2 regions of the Yersinia vastinensis genome follow, and region 1 is predicted to be linked to the other one. Evidence: predicted binding sites of a transcription regulator. Region 1 holds the regulator's gene; the other holds the start of a gene.

Region 1 (15,480 bases):
TGAAGAACTAGCTTGCGCCTATGGCAACAGATTTACTGTGAGTGATGAATGATCGTTGGGCATGCATCTACTACAGTAATTAGTATATTCTCTAATCGATTTACAGCCATCCGCTTAGGGAAAAACAAGTGGGATATGAGAGTAACTTGCGGAAAATCAGCAGAAAAAAGAAAAAGGCGATATTGTCTATCGCCTCAGATAACTCACCCTGAATTTAAATCAGGTTACTGCACTGCAGCAAAAGCCGCGGCGACACGCTGAACGTTACTGTGATTAACGCCCGCCATGCACATCCTGCCACTGGCAATCAGATACACACCAAACTCTTCACGCAAGCGGTCTACCTGCGCTGCGCTAAAACCGGTGTAACTGAACATCCCACGCTGTTGCAGCAAGTAGTCAAAATTACGATTGGGCAGCGATGCTTTTAAGGCCTGAACTAACGTGCTGCGCATCTCAATAATACGCAGACGCATCTGCTCTACTTCCGCCTGCCATTGTGCTTTTAATTCGCTGTCATGCAGGACTTTCGCGACGACCTGCGCCCCAAAGTTTGGTGGGCTGGAATAGTTACGACGCACCGTAGCTTTCAATTGTCCCAAGACACGGCCCGCAGCTTCTTCACTTTCACAGACCACGGACAAACCGCCGACTCGCTCGTTATACAAGGAGAAGATTTTAGAGAAGGAGTTACTGATAAGGCACGGCAACTCCGCTGCCGCCATTGCTCGAATAGCATAAGCATCTTCGTTCAACCCTGCCCCAAACCCCTGATAGGCGATATCCAAGAACGGAATAAGCTCCCTACCTTTCGCTACCTGAATGACCTGATCCCACTGTGCATTTGTCAGATCAGAACCCGTCGGGTTATGGCAGCAAGGGTGTAATAATACGATGCTTTTGGCCGGTAACTGCTGCAAAGTTGCCAGCATTTGGTCAAATTTCACACCCAGTTTGTCGTTATCAAAATAGGGGTAGGTGTTCACTTTAAAACCTGCGCCACTGAAAATAGCGACATGGTTTTCCCACGTTGGATCACTGACCCAAACCTGTGAATCAGGGAAATAGTGATTTAGGAAATCAGCGCCGACTTTTAATGCACCAGAACCGCCGACGGTTTGAATCGTCGCTACTCGCTGCTGAGTCAGCATCGGATGATCGGCACCAAATAGTAGTTGCTGAATAGCACTACGATAAGATTGCAAACCTTCCATCGGCAAATAAACCGGCGTCCCATGTGGCTGAGTGCTCAATTGTGCTTCAGCAGTTTTGACTGCCTGCATCAATGGGATCTCACCCTGTTCATTGTAATAAAGCCCAATACTCAAGTTTACTTTGTGAGCACGGTTATCAGCTTTAAAACTTTCCATCAGTGACAGGATCGGATCACCTGCGTAGGCATCAACATTTTGGAACACGGCACTGCACTCCTAAATTGATAATAATTGTCTATACCCTGAATACTCCGAATTGCCAACGGTTGACAATTGCAGTACGGCGAGTAGATGAAAATGGGTTACTTATGCAGCTTACCTTATTCCCCAATATATTCCATCGCTACACGGGAGGTCAGCTTAGTAATCAATTCGTAAGCACTGATACCGGTACGGGCCGCGATTTTTTCAACGGGTAATTCAGCGCCCCATAGCAACACTTCGTCACCGACTTTATCCGTGGCATCTGGCCCTAAATCGACTGAAATCATATCCATCGAGACCCGGCCAACAATGCCAACTTCACGACCATTGAGCCACATAGGTGTCCCCGAAGGAGCACTGCGTGGATAGCCGTCACCATAACCAATAGCGACCACCCCCAAACGGGTATCCCGCTCACTCACCCAAGTACCGCCATAGCCTACTGGCTCACCGGCTTTATGTTCACGAACCGCAATCAGGCTGGTCTTCAGCGCCATTGCTGGCCGCAGATCAAAATGGCTACCATAAGGCTCATCCATAGGAGAAACACCATACAATATGATGCCAGGACGAACCCAATCGCGGTGAGCTTCGGGCCACAGCAAAATGCCGCCAGAAGCCGCAATAGATTGCTTGCCGGGTTTGTCTTTCGCGAAAGTATCGAAACAACTGAGTTGTTGGCGAGTGGTATCCACTTGTGGCTCATCTGCACGACTAAAGTGGCTCATGATATTGACCGGCTGGATAACATTGCGGCATGCACTTAAACGCTGATAAAAAGCCTCCGCCTGTTCCGGACGAACACCTAGACGATGCATGCCTGTGTCCAGTTTCATCCAGACATTAATCGGCGCGGAGAGATTGGCAGCTTCCAGCGCTTCGAGTTGCTCGATGCTATGCACCGCTGTTTCTATGCGGTTAGCGACCAGAATGGGCAAATCTTCTGCGGCAAAGAACCCTTCTAATAACAAGATGGGTTTGACTACCCCGCCAGATCGCAACATCAGCGCTTCACCGATCCGCGCGACACCGTAGCAATCAGCATCCTGCAAGGTATGCGCTGTTTCTAATAACCCGTGGCCATAAGCGTTTGCTTTCACAACAGCAATCAGGCGGCTTTGCGGCGCGATGCGCCGTACCTGTTGCAAATTATGTCGCAGAGCGCGGCGGTCGATTACTGCTGTTGCCGCTTTCATTTCTTATCCTTAATTATCAATTTTACACCCAAAGACAGTGGCGTTACCGCAGGGCAACATCACATTCGAAGGGGATATATATTTATTACTCGCTATTCGTCGTCGTATTGCGGGCCAGCGTAGTTATCAAAGCGCGACCATTGACCATTAAATTTCAGCCGAACAGAACCGATCGGGCCGTTACGCTGTTTACCCAAAATAATCTGTGCGATCCCTTTTTCATCACTGTTCTCGTGATAAACCTCATCACGGTAAATAAACATGATCAAATCGGCATCCTGCTCAATAGAACCGGACTCACGTAAGTCGGAGTTTACTGGCCGTTTATCAGCACGTTGTTCCAAGCTACGGTTAAGCTGCGACAGCGCCACTACGGGTACTTGTAGCTCTTTGGCTAAGGCTTTCAGGGAGCGTGAAATTTCAGCGATTTCCAATGTGCGGTTATCCGACAGTGACGGCACCCGCATCAATTGCAGGTAGTCGATCATTATCAGACTCAAACCACCATGCTCACGGAAAATACGCCGCGCACGAGAGCGCACCTCAGTCGGTGTTAGACCAGAGGAGTCATCGATGTACATATTGCGCTTTTCCATCAATATGCCCATGGTGCTGGAGATCCGCGCCCAATCCTCATCATCTAGTTGGCCGGTACGGATGCGAGTCTGGTCGACATGTGACAAAGAGGCCAGCATACGCATCATTATCTGATCGCCAGGCATCTCCAAACTGAAGATCAATACCGGTTTTTCCTGCATCATCGCGGCGTTTTCGCATAAGTTCATCGCAAAGGTAGTTTTACCCATCGATGGGCGCGCTGCCACAATGATCAAATCTGATTTCTGTAATCCTGCGGTCTTTTTATCCAAATCAACAAATCCGGTTGATACACCGGTAACACCATCATGTGGCCGCTGATAAAGCTGCTCAATACGTGCCACTGTCGCTTCGAGGATTTGATCGACACTTTTTGGGCCTTCATCTTTATTGGCCCGGCTTTCTGCTATCTGGAAGACTTTGGATTCCGCGAGATCAAGCAGATCTTCACTGCTGCGACCTTGAGGATCATAACCGGCATCTGCTATCTCGTTAGCAACAGAGATCATCTCTCGCACAACTGCACGTTCGCGCACAATATCAGCATAAGCACCGATATTCGCGGCACTTGGCGTGTTTTTTGATAATTCAGCAAGATAAGCAAAACCACCTACCGACTCCAAATCGCCCTTTTGTTCTAGTGATTCAGACAAGGTGATCAAATCGATCGGCTTGCTGTTTTCCAGCAAACGCTGCATTTCAGTAAAGATCCGCCGATGTGGGCGACTGAAAAAGTCATTGCTGGCAACACGCTCTGACACGTTATCCCAACGTTCATTATCCAGCATCAAACCGCCCAACACGGACTGCTCTGCCTCCAGCGAATGAGGCGGGAGTTTCAGCCCTTCCATCTGGCGGTCTCGTGGCTCTGTCATACTGTTGGTTGGTTTTTTCGCGGCCATGAAAAGTGTTCTTTACCTTTGTTACGAAGAGGAAAATGATGAATAAAAATAGTGTGGCCCAGTATACGCGATGATATCGGAAGGGTAATGAGGAATTCCCTATTACTTATCGGTATTAGCAAAATCTTGGCCCTCCGAGTAGAACGCTGTAGAGTCAAAATACACCAATTGCGAAGGAGCTAACATGGCAAAGCACATTCAATTTAGCACCACTGGCGGGCCAGAAGTGCTGCAATACCTTGACCTTACGCCAGTGGATCCCGCGGCACATGAAGTTCAAGTCGAAAACAAAGCTATCGGTATCAACTACATCGATACTTACATCCGCAGCGGCCTATATCCACCACCTCATTTCCCAAGCGGGCTTGGGACTGAAGCCGCGGGCATTGTCACCAAAGTCGGCTCATCGGTGAATACAATAAAGGTCGGTGACCGAGTGGTTTATGCCCAATCAGCACTTGGCGCATACAGCGAAGTTCATAATGTCGCCGCAGAAAAAATTGCGTTGCTCCCTGAGGCCATCTCCTTCGAACAAGCAGCAGCTTCATTCCTTAAGGGATTGACCGTCCAATATTTATTACGTCAAACCCATGAAATCAAGCCTGGCGAAGTGTTTTTATTCCATGCGGCAGCAGGCGGCGTTGGGCTGATTGCCTGTCAGTGGGCAAAAGCGCTTGGCGCGAAGCTAATTGGCACTGTTGGCTCTGATGAAAAAGCCGAATTGGCAAAAGCTAATGGGGCTTGGGCTACCATTAACTATCGCACGGAAAATATCGCTGAACGCGTCGCTGAACTGACCCATGGCGAAAAGGTGGGTGTAGTGTATGACTCGGTTGGGAAAAGCACATGGCAAGACTCACTCAATAGCCTAAAACGCCGGGGATTAATGGTCAGTTTCGGTAATGCTTCAGGTCCGGTTACTGGGGTTGATCTTGCAATTCTGAACCAAAAAGGCGCGTTGTATGTGACCCGTCCCTCGCTGAATGCTTATGTCACTAATCGACAAGAGCTGGAAAGTGCCAGCCATGAGCTGTTTTCATTAATAGCCAGTGGTGCGATTAAGGTCGATGTCGCAAAAGCCCAGCAATTCCCTCTGCGAGATGCGCGCCGCGCCCATGAAATATTAGAAAGCCGCCAGACAACTGGCTCCAGTTTGCTGATCCCATAAACCACCGCCTCAGCAATATTGATAAAAAACAAAAGGCTCCGATAAGGAGCCTTTTGTTTTAACGCTTTCTTTGATGCACATGTAGGGGTATAGCAGAGTATTCTGTCAGAGGCATATTCACTTAGATGACATTGCCGTTTATACGGCTATTTTCACCTCTGGCAGGGATGAAAATGTGATACCAAATCGTATCGGCTAGCATCCTAGCAAGCTGATTCGGGAAAAAATACGTTTTCTCGACAATTGTCCTGACTAAACTTTCAGCCTGTGATCACTCCCGCAAGAAAACAAAATAATCAGTAACGTCTTACAACTGGTTTTTGCATTGAACGCCATATCCAGACAATGACCACCGCCAATATCAACCATGGCAATAACTTAATCATCATCACAAATAACCCACCTAGCATCATAAAAGCAGCGGCAACCATTAAAGCGGCGAATATGCCCAACAGAGAAACACCGGTCACCATCAGCATAATAAAAAAGCCGATCACAAAGAGAATTTCGAACATGGCTGGCTCCTTAATCATTGTTTGTTCCCATGCATAAAATCTATCCCCACCATACTTCAAGCTGCATGTGTGTTGGCGTCTCTCAATAATCCGCATCGCTTACCACGGTATGCTCATCGGGATTATCTCGCAGGCCGCCTTCCTGCAACTGAATTATGTTGGATACAAACAGAGGGTTTATTAGGAGTATTACAAGAAACGTGCCAACCTGAAAATAAGATTAACATATTGAATTTAAAGGGTATAAATAAAACACAACCTGCCAGAAAACTGGCAGGCGTGGTCAAATTGACTAACTTATAGTGGGATTTCCTACAACGAATTATGCTGTGGGCGGGTCACTAGAGCTAGCGCCTTTTCTACCACGGAAACATCAGCTCCGGGCTTATGCGCATTTTCACTCAAATAACGGCGCCACTGGCGCGCACCGGGGATCCCTTGGAAAATACCAAGGATATGCCGAGTGATATGGCCCAAATAAGCGCCACGCGACAGCTCCTGTTCAATATAAGGATAAAGCGCTTCTATAGCTTTAACACTGTCGACCACTGGTGCATTTGGATCAAACAGTTCGCGGTCCACTTGCGTTAAAATACTGGGGTTTTGATAGGCTTCACGCCCCATCATCACACCATCGAGATGCTTAAGATGGTCTTTAGCCTCAGCCAAGGTTTTGACACCGCCATTAATAGCGATAGTCAGTGCCGGAAAATCACGTTTAAGCTGATAAACCCGCTCATAATCCAGAGGAGGAACTTCGCGATTTTCTTTTGGGCTTAATCCTGAAAGCCAGGCTTTACGGGCATGGATCGTGAAAATATCACATTCACCACGTTCTGCGACAGTCTGCACGAATTCACACAAGAACTCGTAGCTATCTAATTCGTCAATCCCAATACGGGTTTTCACCGTGACAGGAATAGAAACCACATCACGCATGGCTTTAATACAATCAGCAACCAGATCTGACTCAGCCATTAGACAAGCGCCAAAACGCCCATTTTGTACCCGATCAGAAGGGCAGCCGACATTCAGATTAATTTCATTGTATCCACGAAGCTCCGCCAATTTAGCGCAATGTGCTAGCGCTTGTGGATCACTGCCCCCAAGCTGTAACGCGACGGGATGATCTTGCTCGCTATAAGCCAAATAGTCTGCTTTGCCATGGATAATCGCACCTGTAGTAACCATTTCGGTATAGAGCAACGTCTGCTTAGTTAACAAACGATGGAAATAGCGGCAATGGCGGTCTGTCCAATCGAGCATCGGCGCGACGGAAAAACGTTGTAGGGGGTATTTGGGCATATCTACCTGAGTGCTGGAAAAAGTCTGAGCTTCGTGCATTTACTGTGATTTCATCGGTTATTACTGCATCAATTACCCATTTTCCTTGCGCATTAAATACGCAAGACAAAGGGATGGAATGCGTGATTATACCATAGAACCTGACGATGACCGCGTGGGGGATAGCTGTGCTATAAAAAGGGATATTTTACTGTACGTTACCAAAATTGTGATACTCCACGGCTTCGCACTTTTTCATCTATCGGCGATTAACCGTAAATATGATAAAATCTGTTCCATTCAAACGCTGCGGGATGAAACCATGAACTCAACCAACCAGGAAAAGCTGCTTGCTCAGGCTGAGAGCCTGTGCCAACAACGTAACGTCCGGCTGACACCGCAACGTCTTGAAGTCTTACGCCTCATGGCGCAACAGCCCGGCGCAATCAGCGCTTATGATTTATTAGACTTGCTCCGTGTTTCCGAGCCGCAAGCTAAACCGCCAACGGTCTACCGCGCATTAGATTTTTTGCTCGAACAAGGGTTTATTCACCGAGTAGAGTCAGCTAACAGCTATGTGTTGTGCCATCATTTTGAAGAGCCAACTCATACCTCCGCACTCTTTATCTGTGATCGCTGCAAGATTGTGACTGAACGCCCGACTGTAGGTATTGAAGAAGCACTGGCACAGTTAGCAAAACAGTCTGGTTTTACATTGCGCCATAGCGTGGTGGAAGCCCATGGCTTATGCACTAAATGCGGGGAAGTTGAAGCATGTGAAAGCCACGATCATTGTGATCATGACCATTCTATTGTGATGAAAAAAAAATAAATATCTGGCGATAAGGGTCAGCCCGTTATCAATATAGTAATAATACAGTAATAGGTTGAATTAGAATATGCGTTAAAGAACACTGCCATGATAATAAATAGAAGCTACCACAGGACACTTCCTTGTGTCTTATCGATATTAGATTAGGACTAAATAGAATATTTTCATTATTAATATCACTATGTAATAACGTATATTCTATGAAATGAGAGACCCAATATAATTTATATCGACATCAATTAAATTCCTTTTTAAGGCTGTTACCAGCGGTATTTGCTGTGGTCTTCCCAAGCTTTCACTTCTTTCTCGGCTTGCTCTTTCTGATAGCCGTATTTCTCTTGGATCTTACCTACTAGTTGGTCGCGCTTACCTTCAATAACGGTTAGGTCATCGTCAGTCAGTTTGCCCCATTTCTCTTTAATTTTTCCTTTGAACTGCTTCCAGTTACCGTCAGCTTGATCTTTATTCATAATAACTCCGCTATCTTGGAATAAGTTAATTAGGTACGATAAACATTCTTTATAAAACCAATCTTTGCTTAAATTAGTCACTCACAGTCTTAATTTAAATTAAGCATGATTGTTTTATTTACCGTATAAATAACTATAGCAGAGGATATTAATAACTGAAGGAAAACCAATGTTACTGGTCGTAATGAGGACCATAATTGAATAACGAAACCATATTATATTCAGTTAAAACAGCAGGTAATCACGTATTATCGGATTGTTCTCAATATAAAGTGAATTAATAGAACAGAAGGTTATATGAACAATATACCCTCTAAGTAAAGAGGGTATACATCAACAACTAGAATCAGATCCAGTCGCCATTGCGGATGACACCAACGGCCAGTCCTTCAATAGTGAAACTTTGTTCACGCAAATCGACAATAATCGGCTGGAACTCGCTATTTTCAGGAAGAAGCTGCACGATATTACCTTGTTTTTTCAAGCGTTTTACTGTGACTTCATCGTCAATTCGCGCGACAACCACTTGTCCGTTACGCACATCTTGTGTTTTATGCACCGCCAGTAGGTCACCATCCAGAATACCGATATCTCTCATCGACATCCCATTAACCCGCAGTAGGAAATCTGCGCTTGGCTTAAACATGGAAGGATCGACTTTGTAGTGCCCTTCAATATGTTGCTGTGCCAGCAAGGGTTCACCTGCTGCAACTCGGCCAATCAACGGTAGGCCATCTTCTTCTTCCATCAGTAAACGAATACCGCGGGAAGCGCCAGAAACAATCTCAATAACACCCTTGCGGGCCAATGCTTTTAAATGCTCTTCAGCGGCGTTAGGAGAGCGGAATCCCAGACGCTGCGCAATTTCGGCACGGGTCGGCGGCATGCCAGTTTGCGATAGGTGATCGCGCACCAGGTCATAAACCTCTTGCTGTCTGGTCGTAAGTGCTTTCATTTCGCCCCCTGTTTGTTTATACAGTCTTGCTGTGAGTATATACAGGTAAGCCTGTATTGGGAACCAAAGAGTGAATAAAAACAGGGATTAATCACAGCTTATTTTTATTGTGTTGCTCACCGTGCCCAAAGCCACGATATTTCAGCCACGCAACTAGCCCACATGCTGCCAGAGCACCGTTATCCAGATAAAAAGCGCCAGCAGGATAGCGAGAAACACAGCGGCAGACCCCATATCTTTGGCACGGCCTGAAAGTTCATGGAATTCACTGCCGATGCGATCAACTACTGCTTCAATGGCACTATTAATGACTTCAATAATGATCACTAACGCGACACTGCCAATCAATAAAATGCGCGCTAAAGCATCTACATCTAGCCAGAAGGCCAGTATGATAGCGACGATGGCAGCTACTGATTCTTGGCGAAATGCGGCTTCGTTTTTCCAGGCAGCACTGAGGCCTTTCATCGAATAACCGGCCGCTTTATAGATTCGGGTAAGCCCTGTTGATTGATTCGCCATGTTTTATTGCCTTTATCTTAAGTTAATGATGATCTTTGCCGCTTTCTGTTGTCTTATCACCACAGATCTCAAAACCAGTTTCTGGTATCCTTGCGACGAATTGCTAACAAGAGGCTTCATGTAGTTATGTCAGGTTGGCGTAAAATATATTATAAGTTACTGAATTTACCACTTAAACTGTTGGTAAAAAGCAAGGTTATTCCGGCAGATCCTGTGACTGAGTTAGGGTTAGACCCTTCTCGTCCTATTCTGTACGTTTTGCCTTACAATTCTAAGGCTGATTTGCTGACTTTGCGAGCGCAGTGTCAGGCGCAGGATCTGCCCGACCCATTGATTCCATTGGAAATCGATGGCGTGCAACTGCCAAGTCATGTGTTTATCGATAATGGCCCTCGAGTCTTTCGTTATTACGCACCTAAGCAAGAGTCGGTCAAGCTGTTCCACGATTATCTAGATCTGCACCGCAATAATCCGGAGCTGGACATTCAAATGTTGCCGGTTTCCGTGATGTTTGGTCGTTCGCCAGGGCGTGAAGGCCATGGTACGCCGCATCTGCGTGTGCTGAATGGTGTGCAGAAATTCTTTGCCGTATTGTGGCTGGGCCGCGATAGCTTTGTGCGTTTCTCGACCACAGTTTCATTGCGCCGGATGGCCAGTGAGCATGGCACCGATAAGACGATAGCCCATAAGCTGGCGCGCGTGGCGCGGATGCACTTCTCCCGCCAACGTCTGGCCGCTGTCGGCCCGAGCTTGCCAGATCGCCAAGACCTCTTCAAAAAGCTGTTGGCTTCTAAGGCGATTGAAAAAGCCGTGGCAGATGAAGCACGTACCAAGAAAATCTCCCATGAGAAAGCGCAGCAAAATGCGATTACGCTGATGGAAGAGATCGCCGCAGACTTCTCTTATGAAGCCGTGCGTCTGTCTGACAGGGTATTGAGCTGGACGTGGAACCGTTTGTATCAGGGTATTAACGTCCATAATGCAGAGCGCGTACGCCAGTTAGCGCAAGATGGTCATGAGATAGTCTATGTGCCTTGCCATCGTAGCCATATGGATTACCTGCTGCTCTCTTACGTGCTTTATCATCAAGGGCTTGTACCGCCACATATTGCTGCCGGTATTAACCTTAACTTCTGGCCTGCCGGCCCGATTTTCCGCCGTTTGGGTGCATTCTTTATCCGTCGTACCTTCAAAGGCAACAAACTCTACTCAACTGTGTTCCGCGAATATCTGGGCGAATTATTCACCCGCGGCTATTCCGTAGAGTATTTTGTTGAAGGTGGGCGCTCACGAACCGGCCGCCTGCTAGAACCGAAAACCGGCACGCTGTCGATGACGATTCAAGCCATGTTACGTGGCGGTTCGCGGCCCATCACGCTGGTGCCAATTTATATTGGCTACGAGCATGTGATGGAAGTGGGTACTTACGCCAAAGAGCTGCGAGGAGCCACCAAAGAGAAAGAAAACCTGTTGCAGATGTTGCGTGGCCTGCGCAAGTTGCGCAATCTGGGTCAGGGCTATGTCAACTTTGGTGAGCCAATCCCGCTGACCACTTATCTAAACACCAATGTACCGCAATGGCGGGATGCGATTGACCCCATTGAAGCACAGCGCCCGAGCTGGCTGACTCCGGCAGTAAATGATTTGGCTGGCAAGATTATGGTCAGAATTAACAATGCTGCGGCAGCAAATGCCATGAACCTGTGTTCGACCGCATTGTTGGCTTCACGTCAGCGTTCACTAACCCGTGAGCAACTGTTGGAGCAACTTGAGTGCTACCTGCAACTGATGCGCAATGCGCCTTATGCGAAAGATGTCACGGTACCGGATAAAACACCGGAAGAGCTACTTAATCACGCCTTGAATATGAATAAGTTTGAGGTGGAGAAAGACAATATTGGTGACATTATCATCTTGCCACGGGAACAAGCCGTGCTGATGACTTACTATCGCAATAATATCCAGCACTTGCTGATGTTACCGTCACTGATCGCCAGTATGGTGATGTACCACCGCCGCATTACCCGCGCGGAATTATTGCGCCAAATCAGTATGATTTATCCGATGTTGAAAGCTGAACTATTCCTGCATTACAGCAAGGAGCAGTTGCCACAAACCTTGGATACATTGATAGATGAACTGGCTCGCCAGCAGCTGATTTGCGATAAAGGGGATGAATTGGTGCTGAACCCAGCCCGTATTCGCCCTCTGCAATTACTGGCCGCTGGTGTGCGTGAAACCTTGCAACGCTACGCAATCACACTGTCATTACTCAGTGCTAACCCAAGTATCAACCGTGGTGCATTGGAAAAAGAAAGCCGGATTATGGCGCAGCGTTTGTCTGTATTGCATGGGATTAACGCACCTGAATTCTTCGATAAAGCCGTGTTCTCGACACTGGTCGGCACCTTGCGAGAGGAAGGCTACATCAGCGACAGCGGTGATGCCATTCAGGAACATACGCTGGAAGTTTACAATATGCTGAGTGCGTTGATGACGCCGGAAGTGAAGCTGACAATCGAAAGCGTCAGTATGCCGGCGGAAACCAACAATCAGTTACCCGCCCCTGAGGCCGAGGATGAATCGGAAGATTAATCCTGTAAGAGAAAAATGAAGAACAGAATGGCCGGATTTATCATCTGGCCATTTTTTATATGTAACTCACCAAAATGCCGAGAAACAGCACCAGCCCCACATAATTATTATTCAGGAAAGCACGGAAGCAAGGATCGCGTTCACGCTGGGCAATCATCTTCTGTTGATGAACAAACAGCGCTCCTGCCAGCAAAACTGACCAATAAAATGCGCCCCCCAAATTCATCAACCAGCCAATAGTGACCATTAAAATCAACGTGGCCAATTGCAGCAACCCGATGATTAATTTATCGCGCTGACCAAATAAAATGGCTGTGGATTTAACACCAATTTTCAGGTCATCATCACGATCCACCATGGCATATTGCGTGTCATAAGCGACCGTCCAGCAAATATTAGCGAGCAAAAGTAGCCAGCATACCAACGGCAAACTCTCACTCACGGCGGCAAAACCCATAGGGATTGACCAACCAAATGCGGCCCCCAGTACTACCTGCGGCAAGTGAGTGACCCGTTTCATAAAGGGATATACCCAAGCCAAAGCCAGTGCAGCCAGCGATAGCCAGATGGTCATGCTATTGAGTGTTAATACCAAACCAAATGACATCAGCACCAATACGACAAACAGGATTTTACTTTCTTTCTCGCTGATAAGCCCGCTTGGCAAGGGCCGAGATGCCGTGCGTTTCACAAAGCCATCAATATGTCTGTCAGCATAATCATTGACGACACAACCGGCAGCGCGCATAAAAAAGACACCCAAGACAAAGACAATCAGTATGTGGATATCGGGAATACCGTTCCCTGCCAACCACAATGCCCATAGCGTCGGCCACAACAGTAATAGTGAACCAATGGGTTTATCAATGCGCATCAAACGGCAATAGGCCAACCATTTGCTCTGAACTGTACTTCCCTTCAATTTATCAATCTCCAAAATCTCACCACCACATCAAACCGCCGAAACCTAATGTCCCCGCGCGCTTTCCCATTTCGGGTGTGCTGGCTACGTTCCTCAAGCATAAAGTGGCGAGGCAGGTAAAAATACCTCTGTTAATAACAATGGCTTACCAGATAAGCGGAGCAAAGAACGGCGCGCCCAAAGGGTATCTTGCCGCCCTACTTGAATATAATCCCGAGTCAAATTGTCGCCACCAAATAGATAACGACCCAGGGGTAAGGTCCCTAAATCCACCAGCGCCCTATCCGGGCCAGACAATGTTTCCTCAGGGATGACGGTACGGCCAAGCAGCCATGGTTCATTATCACCACACAGGACAATTTCTCGCAGCCAATAACGTTCACTAGCCGGCAGATGTTCGGCATCTTCTCCCAACTCATTACGCGTGATAAAGCATTCTCGCTGCGGTTCGACATGAACCCGCTGACAATGTTGCTCAAAACGCCGCGTCATCGACCCCAACTCCATCAGCCAGTCAGCGATATCAGCAGGAAGAGCTGGGTGCTCAATGGCACACCATTGGATAGGTTTCAAAATTGATGCATCGCCGGTCAACATACGGCTCGCTCCCTGCCGAGGAGAAAATTTCCATCCTCGCAATTAGTGTTTGATAGTCAGTAAATAGGCCGTCATTGTAGCGCAGAATGGGTAGTGAGCGACATCAGGTTACTTTTTTTATTACGTCCCACAACATTCCGCCATAGCTTAATTTTTTTTATATTCTTCAATATGCTCAAGTATGTTGTTAACCCTCATATTAACGCCCCAGAATTGCCTGTCACTATTGAGTTCTCTTGCTGAGTAATATCCATCATAGGCATTATCGAAATCGATAGGGTAAAAGGTGTTGGTTTTTTCATCATACAAGACATTATTAAAATTCAGGTCTTCATGGATGATATTGTAATACCCTAAATCGTCCATCATGCTCAGAAATCGCTCCTTCGCATTAGGTAGGAAAGTAGGACTATCAATCTCTATCAGCACTTTCCCCGGCACTCTGTACATTCGGATATGATATTGATTTTTATTAATAATCAACTCAGCAGAACCTTCCCCATAGTATCGATTGAAAAACTCAACCTCTTTCATATGAACCTCAGTGATAAGCACCCTGCTTTGTGTTTTTAATTTCTTTATGACAAAGTCTGGGTTATTCGCATCAAGGTAGACATCCCCGGATCCTCCGCTGCCAATCTTTTTACCTAATTTAACTTCAGGGTTAAATTCGGGGCGTAAAGCTCGTGATTGGAATGGCCCGCCTCCCAGCAACTTGCCCGGTTTAATAAATTGAGGGCCTTGCTTTAGGACCAGCCCCACGTCTTGACCGGTTGACAAGTCCACTTCCCAATATGCTCCGCTCCCTCCCTGTCTGACCCAAGCCTCACGCACGCCCTCCAAGACAGTGTGGTCTTTGAGTTCAACTCGTTGCACGCTAATCTGTGTTCCATGTCCGTTTTCTATTGACTGCCATGCCAGTTCACCCGTTTCTTCAGGTACATTAACGCCCACCCTAGGCTCTTTTATCACGTTGGTTTGATGCGCAATGGCTTCTTCCATTTCAGCCGACAGTGTGGGCGATAGAAGAGAGTCAGCACCCCGAGGGAGATTTTCCACCATCGTTACCCCACGCTCCATTCCTCTAAGCAAATTAACCTCCATCACCATGGCTGTCATACCTGCCGCCATATTCTCCTTTTCATTACGGTAGCGCGGCCCCTCAACTCTGGCGATAGTACACATTGGGTTAGGCAGTGGTAGCTTACACACCCAGTGACTCTCCAATTTTGTCCAAGCATGCCCCCAGAAACGTGTATTCTCTGATTCTGGCTGATAGGCCTGCGCAAAGTCGTCTATTTTATGTTGTAGCACCGTGCCCTGTGGCCGCTGACCATTATCAATCAGCGCCTCAATCGCCTTCGCTCGGATTGCTGGATGAGCTTTGATTTGTGCGTAATACGCCGTTTTTTTTGCATCTAACGTATCAAAAACATTAATCGGCCTGCCATTGTTGCCGAGCATCGACATATTGGCCACAAAGCGATTACTGGCATTCCGACGTCGT
Region 2 (15,480 bases), 1.8 Mb from region 1:
GGCAGAGTTTTTATTGAATCACTGACGATTAGCCCAAATTCAAGCCTAGCTCATCCAACGAAATATCATTAAGTTAATAAATTAAATTGTCAGAAAGAGAAAGAATAGTGTTCTCCCCGTTCAATCATTATGAACCAATGATAAAGTGTTAAACCCGTAGCTAAAAACCAACAGGAGTGATGATAAATGGCGACCCAGCACACAATTAAGGCCGCAATTTTCGATATGGACGGCTTGCTCATTGATTCGGAGCCTTTATGGCTACAGGCTGAACTGGATATTTTTACCAAACTGGGTCTGGACACTACGTCACGAGATACCCTGCCCGATACGCTGGGCTTGCGTATCGATTTAGTGGTAAAAATGTGGTATCAGGCCATGCCTTGGCAAGGGCCAAGTCAAGCAGATGTATGCAAACTCATTATTGCCAGAGCGATAGAGTTGGTTGAAGAGAAACGTCCAGTGTTGCCAGGAGTGGAATACGCCTTAGACCTTTGTCGTCAGCAAGGGCTGAAAATCGGGCTGGCCTCCGCTTCGCCACTGCATATGCAAAAGCGTGTTTTGGCTTTATTAGGCATTGAAAAATACTTTGACCGCTTGGTTTCCGCAGAATACCTGCCCTACAGCAAACCGCATCCAGAAGTCTATTTAAATGCCGCATCTGACTTGGGTGTTGATCCGTTGCACTGCGTCACCCTAGAAGATTCAGTGAATGGGATGATTGCGACTAAAGCAGCACGTATGCGCTCTATCGTTATTCCATCAGAAGAGTACCGCGCAGACCCTCGCTGGGCATTAGCCGATATTCAATTAGACTCGTTAGAACAATTACGTAAAGAGGATATCTCGTAACTGGCTGTGTTGATCACAAGGAGTGTTGGTCACGATGAGATTTCGAAGTGGTTTACCTCATTCTTGATCAATTCGATGATAACAATATAAGGCGGCTGAGGTTGAACTCTGCCGCCCAAAGTCTTTCTTAGAGGAAATCATCTCGCTTAGGGGTAAAAGTGTCGATCAGAATACTGTTATCTTCCAGTGAGACCGCACCGTGCATTTCATTTTTAACCGCACGATAGGCATCCCCGGCTTTCAAAATACGTTTCTGCCCTTCAATTTCCACTTCAAAGCTACCTGCCGCGACATAAGCAATCTGGTCATGAATGTCATGTTTGTGTGCAGTACCAATGGCACCTTTATCAAAGTGAACACAAACCATCATCAACTCATCACTCCAGGTCATAACCTTGCGCTTGATGCCGTTGCCCAGTTCTTCCCATGGCGCTTCGTCATTAATAAAAAACATCTTCATCATTTCTCCTCATTATTATGCAGAATTGTCTGTAGCGTAGTCACAGTTTCACACCGAATTCAGCTCATTCTACGGGCAAATCCGGCAGTTTGAACATAATTAATCCAAAAATCATGACATCCCTCAAAAAATAATAAAACATCATTTCATTTTTATTGAATTAACTTCCCGCAAATACTATCATCATCGCATTAAAGAAACACTCGGTCAGGATCAAACCTACGCACGTTGTCTGCGCTATTTAAGATTTCATGCGAACTTTCTGAATCTGGCCCGCTATCTGACTTGGGCTATCCCCATCCAAGATATTGTTCTGAAAGAGAGGCACCTACATGCAAGTCCGTCAAAGCATCCACAGTGACCACGCAAAACAACTTGATACTGCAGGTCTGCGCCGTGAGTTTCTGATTGAAAAGATTTTTGTCGCAGATGAATACACCATGACCTATAGCCACATAGACAGAATCATTATTGGCGGTATTTTGCCAGTCGCGAAGGCGGTCAGTATTGGTGATGAAGTGGGTAAGCAATTAGGTGTTAGCTACTTTCTGGAACGGCGTGAGCTAGGCGTCATCAATATTGGTGGACCGGGTCTTATCAGTGTTGATGGGCAGTGTTATGAAATAGGTAATGAAGAAGCCTTATATGTCGGTAAAGGCGCAAAAGAAGTGCAGTTCAGCAGTATCGACGGTGCAAAACCCGCCAAGTTTTATTACAACAGCGCTCCCGCACATACCACATATCCAAATAAAAAAATTACGCTGGCAGAGGCCTCACCGCAAACTTTGGGTGATGACGCTACTAGCAATCGTCGCACTATCAATAAATACATCGTCCCTGATGTGTTGCAGACCTGCCAATTGACCATGGGCCTGACCAAGCTGGCACCCGGTAATCTCTGGAATACCATGCCTTGCCATACCCATGATCGCCGCATGGAAGTGTATTTCTACTTTGATATGGACGAAGAAACAGCAGTCTTTCACATGATGGGCCAGGCACAAGAAACGCGCCATTTGTTGGTTCACAACGAGCAGGCTGTTATTTCACCGAGTTGGTCTATCCATTCTGGTGTAGGCACAAAACGTTACACCTTCATCTGGGGCATGGTGGGTGAAAACCAAGTCTTCGGTGATATGGACCACATCGCCGTAAGCGAACTGCGCTAAATGTTTGCAAACAGCGTTAAGCGTCACCTACCAAAGCCGTCTTTTGGGCGGTTTTCTCCCCAATATTATAATCGCGGTAAATCTTTGACCGCCTAGAGAGAGATGTTAGCTATGATCTTAGATTCCTTTGAGTTAAAGGGTAAAGTTGCTCTGGTTACCGGTTGTGACACAGGTTTGGGCCAAGGTATGGCGATTGGTTTAGCCGAAGCGGGTTGCGATATCGTTGGTATAAACATCGTTGAGCCACTTGAAACTATCGAAAAAGTGACTGCATTAGGCCGCCGCTTTTTGAGCCTGACTGCTGACCTGAGCAAAATTGATGGTATCCCTTCCTTATTAGAGCGCGCCGTTAAGGAATTTGGTCAAATCGATATTCTGGTCAACAACGCCGGTATCATTCGCCGTGAAGATGCTATCAACTTCAGCGAAAAGGACTGGGACGATGTCATGAACGTTAACATCAAGACTGTGTTCTTTATGTCTCAGGCTGTTGCGAAACAATTCATCAAACAAGGTCATGGCGGCAAAATCATCAACGTTGCCTCAATGTTGTCTTACCAAGGCGGTATCCGTGTCCCTTCTTACACTGCATCAAAAAGCGCAGTGATGGGTGTTACTCGTTTGTTAGCGAATGAATGGGCAAAACACGGTATCAATGTGAATGCTGTTGCTCCAGGTTATATGGCAACGAATAACACGCAACAGTTGCGTAAAGATGAAGAACGCAGCAAAGAGATTCTTGACCGTATCCCGGCAGGCCGTTGGGGTTTACCGGATGACCTGAAAGGTCCAGTAGTCTTCTTGGCATCAAAAGCATCTGATTATATTAGCGGTTACACCATCGCAGTTGATGGCGGTTGGTTGGCGCGCTAAACATATAATCCTAACTAATTTGAGTTAAGGTCTATTTTCGACGGTTATCCGCCATATTTAGACTCAAATCACCTTAAGGCACAACTTCAGTTGTGCCTTTTTTATTACTTATTTATCAAATGGTTAACAAATAAATTTCGCTTAAAAAACCCGCCAGAACTGCAAAAATAAAAAATTCAAAACAACGTTCCGACTTCGATCACACTTTTGTCATTCGCCCAATGACTCGCCAGTAAATACAAATATAATGGATTGAAACGATGTTTCTATTTATAAGGAACCTTAAACCGGTTCCGAGCTGATGTTCAGATGATGGGGTTACGGTGATGGATTTTGCAGGCAACATTAAAGGCAGCGACGCAATGATGATTAACTGGCTCAGCGCTATACGCAGCTATGTTGATTTAGTCCAGTCTGTTGGCCATAGCACTCAAAACCCTACCCCTTTGATGGCCGATGGCTTTGATGTTTTGACCCACCAACCAGTAGTCTGGGTATTCCCAGATGGCCGTAATACTCCGATATCTAACTTTGCGAGTCAACAAAACTGGTTACGAACCTTAGATGCACTCAGCTTGGTCACACAAGACCCGCAATATCACCAACAAGCACGAGTGCAAACCAGCTATTTCATGCAGCACGCCGTTCATGACCAAAGCGGATTGTTTTACTGGGGTGGGCATCGTTTTCTGAATCTGGATACATTGAAAACCGAAGGACCAGAATCCAAAGCACAAGTGCATGAACTGAAACATCACCTACCCTACTACAATCTACTGGCCAATGTTGACCGTGAGAAAACACTTAATTTCTTCCAAGGTTTTTGGCACGCCCATGTAGAAGACTGGGAGGCACTGGATCTGGGTCGCCACGGTAGCTATGACAAAAAACGTGATCCCCATGTTTTCACGCATATGCGCAATGATGTGGTTAAGCCAGAAGCATTACCGCAACTGCCTGAGACTAAAGGGCTAACTTTTGTCAATGCTGGCACAGATTTGATTTATACGGCTTATAAATATGCCGAATATACAGGTGACCTTGCTGCCGCTGCTTGGGGTAAACATTTATATCGCCAATATGTTTTAGCCCGTAATCCTGAAACCGGTTTACCGGTTTATCAATTCAGCTCGCCACAGCAGCGCCGGCCAATACCGACAGATGATAACCAGACCCAATCTTGGTATGGCGACCGGGCCAAGCGCCAGTTCGGCCCTGAGTTTGGTGAAATCGCACGTGAAGCTAATGTCCTGTTTCGCGATATGCGCCCACTGTTAATTGATAACCCATTGGCGATGTTGGATATTCTGCGCCAACAGCCGGATGCTGAAGTCATGCAGTGGGTTATTGATGGATTAAAAAATTACTATCGTTTCGCTTATGACGTCGAAAGCAATACATTGCGCCCGTTATGGAATGATGGACAAGACATGAGCGGTTATGTTTTACAACGTGATGGCTATTATGGTGCCAAGGGGACTGTCATTTCTCCTTTCGCCTTAGACGTCGATTACTTACTACCACTGGTTCGTGCCTGGCGCTTAAGCCATGATGAAGAACTATTGGATTTGATTGCAGTATTACTGCACCGTTGGCAGTTAGCTGATTTAAACAAACAAAAGCAACGTGCAACACTGCTGGTAGGTAAGAAGCCCACTGCAACACCGTATCTATTGCTGGCCCTAGTCGAGCTGGCTGAACATTGCCAATGCGCACAATTATTTGAATTAGCTTGGCAAACTGGAAATGAGTTATTTAAACAACATTATCATCGCGGTCTGTTTGTCGAGTCAGCGGAGCACCGTTATTTCCGCATCGATAATCCAATTGCATTAGCACTATTAACCTTAATTGCTGCTAAGCAAAATAAGTCGGCCGCAATACCTCAATTTATTACCAATGGTGGTTACATCCATGGAGATTATCAGGTGAACGGGGAAAGCCGCACTCTGTATGATATCGATTTTATTTATCCGTCGCTTTTGAATCAGTAGTTTTATTTATCTTTCATGTTATTAAAAATAGGTAAGCATTATGAATGAAAACAGAATGCTGGGGTTAGCCTATATATCACCTTATATATTAGGGTTGATAATATTTACGGCTTTCCCCTTTGTATCATCTTTCTTTCTCAGTTTTACTGAGTATGACTTAATGAACCCTCCTGTTTACAACGGGATCGAGAATTACCGTCATATGTTTCTTGAAGATGATTTATTCTGGAAATCCATGGGCGTAACTTTCGCTTATGTGTTTCTTACTATTCCATTAAAATTGGCATTTGCTCTGGGGATCGCTTTTGTACTGAACTTTAAATTACGTGGTATCGGTTTCTTCCGTACCGCATTCTATATTCCATCAATTCTCGGCAGTAGCGTAGCAATTGCCGTTTTGTGGCGTGCCTTGTTTGCTATTGATGGCTTGCTGAATGGTTTCATCGGTGTATTTGGACTTGATCCAGTCAACTGGCTGGGAGAGCCAGCACTGGCATTGACATCTGTCACGTTACTGCGTGTTTGGCAGTTTGGTTCTGCCATGGTCATCTTCTTGGCCGCATTGCAAAACGTTCCTCAGTCACAGTATGAAGCGGCCATGATTGATGGTGCCTCTAAGTGGCAAATGTTTATGAAAGTTACCGTGCCACTGATTACGCCGGTTATTTTCTTCAACTTTATTATGCAAACTACTCAGGCATTCCAAGAGTTTACTGCGCCATATGTCATTACTGGTGGTGGGCCAACCCATTACACCTATTTATTCTCGCTTTATATATATGATACGGCGTTTAAATACTTTGACATGGGCTACGGTGCTGCACTGGCCTGGGTATTATTCCTGGTAGTCGCCCTCTTTGCCTCCATTGCATTTAAATCTTCCAAATATTGGGTCTTCTACTCCGCCGATAAAGGAGGAAAAAATGACTGACGTACAAAATTCCAACCAGAAAAAATTAGATCTGGCGCAGGATATTGCTGATGCGGAAATTAGCCGCACATTACGTAAAGCGAAAGTCAGTGCTGCCATCCGCTATATTGTGTTGATTATTGTCGGACTGATGATGCTTTATCCGTTGCTGTGGATGTTCTCTGCAGCCTTTAAACCTAATAATGAAATTTTCACCACATTAGGATTATGGCCAGAGCATCCGACACGGGATGGTTTTGTTAACGGTTGGAGAACAGGTACGGAATATAATTTCGGTCATTACATGCTTAACACCTTTAAGTTTGTTATTCCGAAAGTTATTTTGACCATTATCTCTTCGACTATCGTGGCGTATGGTTTTGCGCGCTTTGAGATCCCTTGGAAGAAATTCTGGTTCGCAACATTAATTACCACCATGTTGCTGCCAAGCACTGTGTTATTGATTCCGCAATACATCATGTTCCGTGAAATGGGCATGCTGAATAGTTACATGCCATTGTATCTGCCACTGGCATTCGCAACACAAGGGTTCTTCGTCTTCATGCTTATTCAGTTCTTGCGCGGTGTACCACGCGATATGGAAGAAGCAGCACAAATCGACGGATGTAACTCTTTCCAAGTGTTGTGGTATGTGGTCGTGCCTATCTTGAAGCCAGCCATTATCTCTGTGGCACTGTTCCAGTTCATGTGGTCAATGAACGACTTTATCGGCCCACTGATTTATGTCTACAGCGTAGATAAGTACCCGATAGCATTGGCGCTGAAGATGTCAATTGACGTGACCGAAGGCGCACCGTGGAACGAAATTCTGGCAATGGCAAGCATCTCCATTCTGCCGTCCATCATTGTTTTCTTCCTGGCTCAACGCTACTTCGTTCAAGGCGTAACCAGCAGCGGAATTAAAGGTTAATAGAGGATTTATCATGGCTGAAGTTATTTTCAACAAATTAGGCAAAGTTTACTCCAACGGTTTCCGCGCGGTTCATGGCATTGATCTGAAAATCCATGATGGCGAATTTATGGTGATTGTTGGCCCATCTGGCTGTGCTAAATCCACTACCCTGCGTATGTTGGCAGGCCTGGAAACCATCAGTGATGGTGAAGTACGAATTGGTGATCGGGTTGTGAATAATCTGGCACCGAAATCTCGTGGTATTGCCATGGTGTTCCAGAACTATGCGTTATACCCACACATGACAGTGAAAGAAAATCTGGCTTTTGGCCTGAAGTTGAGCAAGCTGCCAAAAGAGCAAATTGAAACACAAGTTGCTGAAGCTGCAAAGATTTTGGAACTAGAAGACTTACTGGATCGCTTACCGCGTCAGCTGTCTGGTGGTCAGGCACAGCGTGTTGCTGTAGGCCGCGCTATTGTCAAAAAACCAGATGTCTTCTTGTTCGATGAACCGTTATCAAACCTGGATGCCAAACTGCGTGCATCAATGCGTATTCGCATCTCTGATTTGCATAAGCAATTGAAAAAAAGCGGAAAAGCAGCGACTACTGTTTACGTTACTCATGACCAAACAGAAGCCATGACCATGGGTGACCGTATCTGTGTGATGAAGCTGGGCCACATCATGCAAGTGGATACGCCGGATAACCTCTATCACTACCCTACCAATATGTTTGTTGCCGGTTTTATCGGCGCGCCGGAAATGAATATTAAACCGAGCACGCTGGTAGAAAAAGACGGGAAAATTGGCCTGACCGTCGGCCAATACACCCTGGTATTGAATGAAAGACAGCAGGCTAAAGTTGCCGCCCACGCCGGAGAAAAAGTGTTCTTCGGTGTACGTCCTGAATTCGTCAGCATGTCTATGCAGCCGTTTACTGACAATCACTCACAGGGTGAATTGGTGCGGGTGGAAAACATGGGTCATGAATTCTTCATGTATATCAAGGTTGACGACTTTGAATTGACCTGCCGCTTACCGTCTGACGAAGCACGACCAATTATTGAAAATGGTCTGAATCGCACCGTGTATTTCCAGTTTGATATGGATAAATGCCATATCTTTGATGCAAAAACAGAAAAAAATATCTCTCTTTAACAGGAGCAGTACCCAATGAAAAAAGCGATTTTACACACGCTGATAGCATCCACTCTGGCGTTATTATCACACCAAGCTTTTGCCGCTCAGGACGAAGTGAATTTACGTATGTCATGGTGGGGGGGCAATGGCCGCCATCAGGTAACTTTGAAAGCGATCGAAGAATTTCACAAACAACATCCGAATATTAATGTTAAATCGGAGTATACCGGCTGGGATGGTCACTTATCTCGTCTGACAACACAAATTGCGGGCGGTACTGAGCCTGATGTTATGCAAACCAACTGGAACTGGCTACCTATTTTCTCTAAAGACGGTACTGGCTTCTACAATTTGTTTAACGTCAAAGAACAATTAGATTTGGCGCAATTTGATCCGAAAGAACTGCAACAAACTACCGTCAATGGCAAGTTAAACGGTATTCCAATTTCTGTGACTGCACGTATCTTCTATTTTAATGATGCGACATGGGCAAAAGCAGGTTTAGAATATCCTAAAACTTGGGATGAATTACTTGCTGCCGGTAAAGTATTTAAAGAAAAACTGGGTGATCAATATTATCCAGTGGTATTAGAGCACCAAGATACATTAGCACTCATCCGCTCTTATATGACTCAAAAATACAACATTCCTACCATTGATGAAGCAGGTAAGAAATTTGCCTACTCACCAGAACAATGGGTTGAATTCTTTACCATGTATAAAACCATGGTAGATAGTCATGTTATGCCATCCACTAAATACTATGCTTCATTCGGCAAGAGTAATATGTACGAAATGAAACCATGGATTAATGGTGAGTGGGCGGGTACTTATATGTGGAACTCCACAATAACCAAGTATTCCGATAACTTGACCAAACCTGCAAAACTGGTTCTTGGCCCATACCCAATGTTGCCAGATGCGAAAGATGCCGGTTTATTCTTCAAGCCAGCGCAAATGCTTTCAATTGGTAAATCAACTAAATATCCAAAAGAAAGTGCGATGCTAATCAACTTCTTATTGAACAGTAAAGAAGGGGTTGAGGCATTAGGTCTGGAGCGTGGCGTGCCATTGAGCGCAACAGCTGTAACCCAATTGCGTGCTAGTGGTGTGATTAAAGATGAAGATCCTTCAGTTGCGGGTTTGAATATGGCGCTAGAGTTGCCACATAAAATGACAACTTCACCATACTTTGATGACCCACAAATTGTTTCCCTGTTCGGTGATGCAATTCAATATATCGATTATGGTCAGAAAACCGTACAAGAAACAGCAGAATACTTTAATAAACAAGGTGACCGTATTCTGAAACGCGCAATGCGTTAATTAATTAGTTTAAATTAATTTAAGTTTCTATTAAACCCTGCCATTAATTTGGCGGGGTTATTTCGTTATATGAATGAAAATAAAATAGCCAATTAGACCGACATCACAAATTAATATTTGTTTAAAAAATTAATCGACAACAAAGATCTGGATCACACAATTATTTATCAATACAAATAGAATATGCATTCACAACAAATGAAACGTTGTTTCTTTATTCGTGAACTTGTTTTTCAATCGTATGTTGATTCTTTATAAATTTGTTAATAAAAATTGATTTAAATAACCATAACCCTGGGATTATATAAAAATGAAATTTAAATTACTGACTCTGGCAGTGGCATCTGTAATTAGTTTTAGCTCTGTAGCAACAACTATTGACTATCGGCATGAAATGAAAGACACCAGTAAATCTGATCATAAAGACCGTTTACTGATCTCCAACCGCTTTGCTAATGGTTTTGGTCTATCTTTAGAAGGGAAATGGGGCCAGCACAGCTCCGATACTACCCCGAATAAACCATTCAATGAGCAAGTCAGTAACGGTACTGAAGTCGTTGCCAGCTATGTTTACCAATTTAATAAAACATTCTCATTGGAACCAGGTTTCTCATTAGAGTCTTCTTCCGACTCTAACAACTACCGCCCTTACCTGCGTGGTAAAGTCTCCTTCACTGATGATTTCTCAACATCACTGCGTTATCGCCCATATTACAAGCGTAACCAGCCAGCTCAGACTAAAGATACAGAAAAAGGCCATGAGTTCACTATGCTGTTCGCCTATAACTTCTTGAAAAACTATTCAGCTGAATATGAATTGAACTACAAGAAATCCGAAGACGAAATTCTGGCAAACAAAGAGAAAGAAGAATGGAGCCATGATCTGAAAGTGGCTTACAAATGGGATAAAAACTGGAAACCTTATGTTGCTATCGGCAACGTGGCAGGGAGCAAAACAACTGACGAGCGTCAAACTCGTTACCGTGTAGGTGTGCAGTACAGCTTCTAATTATTCAGGCGTTATGAGTAGTACCCTCATCATTATTTGTTAGATTATGCCCATACCCGTATTATTTTGGGGAAAAGTTGACTCCCAGTCGCTTTTCCCCTTTTTTTAGTCTCATCATCCCCCCCTAATGCATCGCGTAGTGCCGAATTATTCAGCCCCAACATTTTCGCCAAAGAACAAACATTGCGCAGCTCAATACCCACGTGGGATTGACCACTCATCACCAGAGAAAAATGAGACATTTAGTTACAGCGTAACGGCTATCTATAGCGAGATAAATCTCATATACTGGATATATCAACAGCTACAGATTCGGAATTCAAGTATGACAGGGGAAGGACACCTTATTTTTTCTGTCGCCTGCGTTATTTTTGCCAAAAAAGTCGGCCTTACGCCTGAACTGGCACATGGCGATTGGTGGCATATCATCCCTGGCGCCCTGTTAACTTCCCTGCTACCCGATATTGATCATCCAAAATCAATCTTGGGCCAGAGGCTAAAGTGGATCTCGACGCCTATTGCTCGCGCATTTGGCCATCGTGGCTTTACACATAGTTTGCTGGCAGTAGTAGGCGGTATTGCACTATTTCAAATGGATATTTCACGAGACTGGATTGTCCCAGCGGACGCATTTCATGCAATGATTATTGGTTATTTCAGTCACCTATTAGCAGACATGATAACACCCGCGGGAGTCCCTCTCTTATGGCCATGTCGCTGGCGTTTTTCTATTCCAGTTTTGCGGCCGCAGAAAGGTAATCAATTGGAACGAGTGCTATGCGTGCTATTAGTTTGTTTTTCCATCTATTGGCAAACCGACACCACTATTCCACTGCTATCCTATATGGAGCAATTGAAAAATTTTAGACTGTGATCACACTTTTATGGGCAAATAATAACCAATACGAATGCATTCCATACAAATAATTGCAAAAATTTATAAACAATTCTTTTTGGATATAAGTAGGTCACAGAGTAGCTGCTACCATACGCGGCTAGCTGCACAATTGACTGTGCCTGACTGTGTTTTCTATAAAAATAGAAACAGAATGCGCAGCCAGTATTTAAAATAATTATTTGGAGATTTGGGGATGAACCTACCGCTTGTGATTAATGTGCTGCTCTTTGTGGCACTGCTATTACTCTTGGCACAAACCCGGCATAAAAATTGGAGTCTGGCCAAAAAAGTTTTGGTAGGCCTAGGGTTGGGCGTGTTATTTGGTCTGGGGCTGCAATGGTTTTATGGTGCGGAAAATCCAGTACTGAAAGAATCTATCACTTGGTTCAATATCGTCGGCAATGGTTATGTGCAACTGCTGCAGATGATCGTTATGCCGCTGGTATTTGCCTCAATCTTAAGTGCGGTTTCTAAACTACATAACGCCTCTTCGCTTGGCAAAATCAGTGTATTAACCATTGGGACCTTGCTGTTTACCACATTGATAGCAGCGCTCGTCGGTGTATTCGTTACTAATCTCTTTGGCTTAACAGCCGATGGTTTGGTACAAGGAACACAAGAGTCGGCCCGATTAAGTGCTATCGAAAGCAATTATCTTGGTAAAGTGACTGACCTGACAGTTCCTCAGTTGATTCTGTCCTTTATTCCCAAAAATCCATTTGCTGATTTAACCGGGGCAAGCCCAACCTCAATTATCAGTGTGGTTATTTTTGCGACTTTCTTAGGCATCGCATCCCTGCAATTGCTGAAAGATGATGTAGCGAAAGGTCAGCGCGTACAAGTGGCTATCGATACATTGCAAGCTTGGGTGATGAAGCTCGTGCGTCTGGTCATGAAACTGACCCCTTATGGTGTATTAGCATTAATGACCAAAGTGGTTGCGGGTTCTAATATTCAGGACATTATCAAGCTAGGCAGCTTTGTTGTGGCCTCGTACCTCGGTCTGGCCATCATGTTTGTTGTGCATGCTGTGCTATTGTCTTTCACCGGTGTTAATCCGTTGAAATTCTTCCGCAAAGTATGGCCTGTGCTGACGTTCGCTTTTACCAGCCGTTCCAGTGCTGCCAGTATTCCGCTGAATGTCGAAGCACAAACCCGCCGCTTGGGCGTACCTGAATCTATCGCCAGCTTCTCAGCCTCTTTTGGTGCAACTATCGGACAAAATGGCTGTGCCGGGCTTTATCCTGCGATGCTAGCTGTTATGGTCGCACCGACTGTCGGCATTAACCCGCTAGATCCGGTATGGATTGCTACACTGGTGGGTATTGTTACCATTAGCTCCGCGGGGGTTGCCGGTGTCGGCGGTGGTGCAACTTTCGCAGCACTGATTGTGCTGCCAGCATTGGGGTTGCCTGTCACACTTGTTGCATTACTTATCTCTGTTGAACCATTGATTGATATGGGCCGTACGGCATTGAACGTCAGTGGCTCGATGACCGCCGGTACGATTACCAGCCAATTAATGAAACAAACAGATAAAAACATTCTTAACAGTGATGATGATGGTGATTTAGCTCATCAATAAACACTGCGATATTGTCATATAGAGAAAGCCAGTCTTCATGACTGGCTTTTTTATTTTTGGCCGCTGATGGGCTTATTTATGTAAATGGAACGAATAAATGGAGGCCACTATCACCCTTTTTTCAAGTTCGCGAAGGACGATATTTCTCAACCAATGCTAACGCAATGGCTTCTGTTTCTACATCAGGCACTCCACTGAAATCCTGCGCTCTAAAATGCATCTGGAATGCTTTGATGACTTGTTGCGTTTCATTATCCAGTTCGCCACTTTGTGGGATTTGATAACCATAGCGAGCTAATGCCTGCTGAATAATACTGACTGAGGCACTATCTTGCTTATTACGGCCATCAATATACTTTGTGACTGTCGCGTCATCTGGCCAGGCACCCACACCAAGTTGGGCCAAACGTTTCCATGGGAATAACGGACCGGGATCGGATTTTCTCAGAGGAGCAATATCGCTATGAGCTACAACATCTGTTGGGTCAATACCATAACGCTCAACAATGTCCTTCGTTAGCCGCTCAATCAATTTAATCTGTGATTCATTGTATGGGTACCACTCCCTACCCAACATCTTCTCTGTGAAGCCCTTATTGACGATTTCAATGCCTATCGAAGTATCATTGAGGCTAGAGCGCCCGTGCCAATTGCTAACACCTGCGTGCCACGCCCGCTGAGATTCAGGAACCAGCTGCAATACAATAGGTTTACCATCAATACTGTCAGGGTGGGTTTTGACCAAATAATGTGCGCTAACTTCACCCTGTGTGAGTATTTTCAACGAGGTAGCATCATCTGTCGCTGTATAGTGAAGCACCAAAAAACGCACTCGCTCATTTTGAGCAACTGAAGGCATACTGGTATCAACTTTATACTCGCCACGGTCGATCAATTTATGCGGTTTGCCGTTATAAGGGCTACTACACCCCGCCAGCAGTAATAATAGCCCCGCGCTTAATAACTTCCTCATCATCCTTCTCCCTATAATATGCTTAAGCACGGTTATAGTGACTCAACTAAATTAAATGGGCAGTAAACAGTACATTTAAATAATAACTAATAAACACGAATAATACTTACGCACGAGAAGATGCTAACGCTGCCGAAGATGTTATACGCCAACCAATAAAAAACGGCCCCTAAAAAGGGGCCGTTTAAGATGGAAAGGAATAAATAGTTATAATTAACAGCTGATTACACGTATCCAATAATTATACAGTATTTACCCTAAATAGAGATTTCCTTAGAAAGGATAATCGCGATAGCCCATCTGTTCTGAAATATTACGTGCCGCGCGGTGTAAAGATTTTACAATGTCACTCTTGTTGTCTTCAGAGAAACGTAATGTTGGGTATGAAATACTTAACCCCGCAATCACGACACCGAAACGGTCGAAGACAGGAACAGCGATACAACGTAAACCTTCTTCTTGCTCTTCGATATCTTCACCAAAGCCTTGCTCACGTACCTGATCTAACACGGGTAACAGTTCTGCTGCGCTGCCCAAAGTATGTTGAGTACTGCGGGTGAATTCGATATGAGACAAGATTTCTTCTACTTCTGCTCGGTCACGCCATGCCAGCAACACTTTACCAATTGCAGTACTGTGCAGTGGGTTACGACGACCAATACGAGAATGCATCCGCAGGTTATACATAGAATCAATCTTATGTATATAAACGATGCTGTCTTCATCCAAAGCACCCAAGTGAATAGTTTCACGAGTTTCATTGGATAATTCACGCATTTGTATATCCGCGCTACGAATCAAATCGACATTCTGTAACGCTTTGGCCCCTAACTCAAACAACTTCAACGTCAGGGAGTATTTCTCTGATTCGCCTTCCTGTGCAACATAGCCCAAGGATTTCATGGTCTGGAGGAAGCGGTACACTGTACTCTTAGGCATCATTACACGTTGAGAAAGTTCGGTAATACCAATTTCCCGCTCTTCACCCAATGCCTGTAAGATGCCAAAAACTTTCAGAACCGACGAAACAGAGTCGGGTTGTTTATCTAGATCTGCAATAGCCATTTTTTGGTTACCCTACTCAGTTTTCTGTGTTTCATAAAACAATACGTTTTAAAAAAAATAGAACAGTGGTTTTATTATAAAGGGAAGTCGCGAGACTGTGCAATAAACCAATGTGAATAATCGGATAAAAGCCTTGCAGACAGCAAATTAGCCTCTTTCCATGAAAGAGGCTAGTGCAAAATTTAACTATTTCCAGACAGATTCAGGCAATGTAGCCAAATATAATGCTGGTTTACCGTGAACATCCGAGGTGAACAGCACTTGTTTATCATCAGGAGTAAAAGAAGGATGCGGATGTGTTACCTGGCGGTC

The links. The regulator LexA, encoded in region 1, represses DNA repair genes until DNA is damaged. The targets are predictions, from matches to a motif close to TNCTGTATGTACATACAGNA.
Positions count from the first base shown of each region.
Region 2: the regulator LexA is predicted to act here: its motif matches at 10,934-10,953, upstream of ACIOG0_RS09875 (metal-dependent hydrolase).

Region 1 is NZ_CP173260.1:353,597-369,076, reverse strand. Features, by position in the region: gene ACIOG0_RS01555 (amino acid aminotransferase) at 225-1,418, opposite strand; gene alr (alanine racemase) at 1,535-2,614, opposite strand; gene dnaB (replicative DNA helicase) at 2,707-4,113, opposite strand; gene ACIOG0_RS01540 (quinone oxidoreductase) at 4,298-5,281, shown strand; gene pspG (envelope stress response protein PspG) at 5,578-5,796, opposite strand; gene dusA (tRNA dihydrouridine(20/20a) synthase DusA) at 6,109-7,140, opposite strand; gene zur (zinc uptake transcriptional repressor Zur) at 7,403-7,912, shown strand; gene ACIOG0_RS01520 (CsbD family protein) at 8,173-8,382, opposite strand; gene lexA (transcriptional repressor LexA) at 8,729-9,337, opposite strand; gene ACIOG0_RS01510 (diacylglycerol kinase) at 9,491-9,859, opposite strand; gene plsB (glycerol-3-phosphate 1-O-acyltransferase PlsB) at 9,986-12,454, shown strand; gene ubiA (4-hydroxybenzoate octaprenyltransferase) at 12,510-13,376, opposite strand; gene ubiC (chorismate lyase) at 13,470-13,973, opposite strand; gene ACIOG0_RS01490 (hypothetical protein) at 14,121-15,480, opposite strand, start outside.
Region 2 is NZ_CP173260.1:2,125,587-2,141,066, reverse strand. Features, by position in the region: gene hxpB (hexitol phosphatase HxpB) at 187-852, shown strand; gene ACIOG0_RS09920 (cupin domain-containing protein) at 980-1,312, opposite strand; gene kduI (5-dehydro-4-deoxy-D-glucuronate isomerase) at 1,645-2,481, shown strand; gene kduD (2-dehydro-3-deoxy-D-gluconate 5-dehydrogenase KduD) at 2,593-3,354, shown strand; gene ACIOG0_RS09905 (pectate lyase) at 3,681-5,348, shown strand; gene ACIOG0_RS09900 (carbohydrate ABC transporter permease) at 5,389-6,279, shown strand; gene ACIOG0_RS09895 (carbohydrate ABC transporter permease) at 6,272-7,189, shown strand; gene ACIOG0_RS09890 (ABC transporter ATP-binding protein) at 7,203-8,330, shown strand; gene ACIOG0_RS09885 (ABC transporter substrate-binding protein) at 8,346-9,638, shown strand; gene ACIOG0_RS09880 (oligogalacturonate-specific porin KdgM family protein) at 9,949-10,647, shown strand; gene ACIOG0_RS09875 (metal-dependent hydrolase) at 10,973-11,521, shown strand; gene ACIOG0_RS09870 (L-cystine transporter) at 11,739-13,130, shown strand; gene ACIOG0_RS09865 (N-acetylmuramoyl-L-alanine amidase) at 13,252-14,103, opposite strand; gene kdgR (DNA-binding transcriptional regulator KdgR) at 14,377-15,168, opposite strand; gene ogl (oligogalacturonate lyase) at 15,355-15,480, opposite strand, start outside.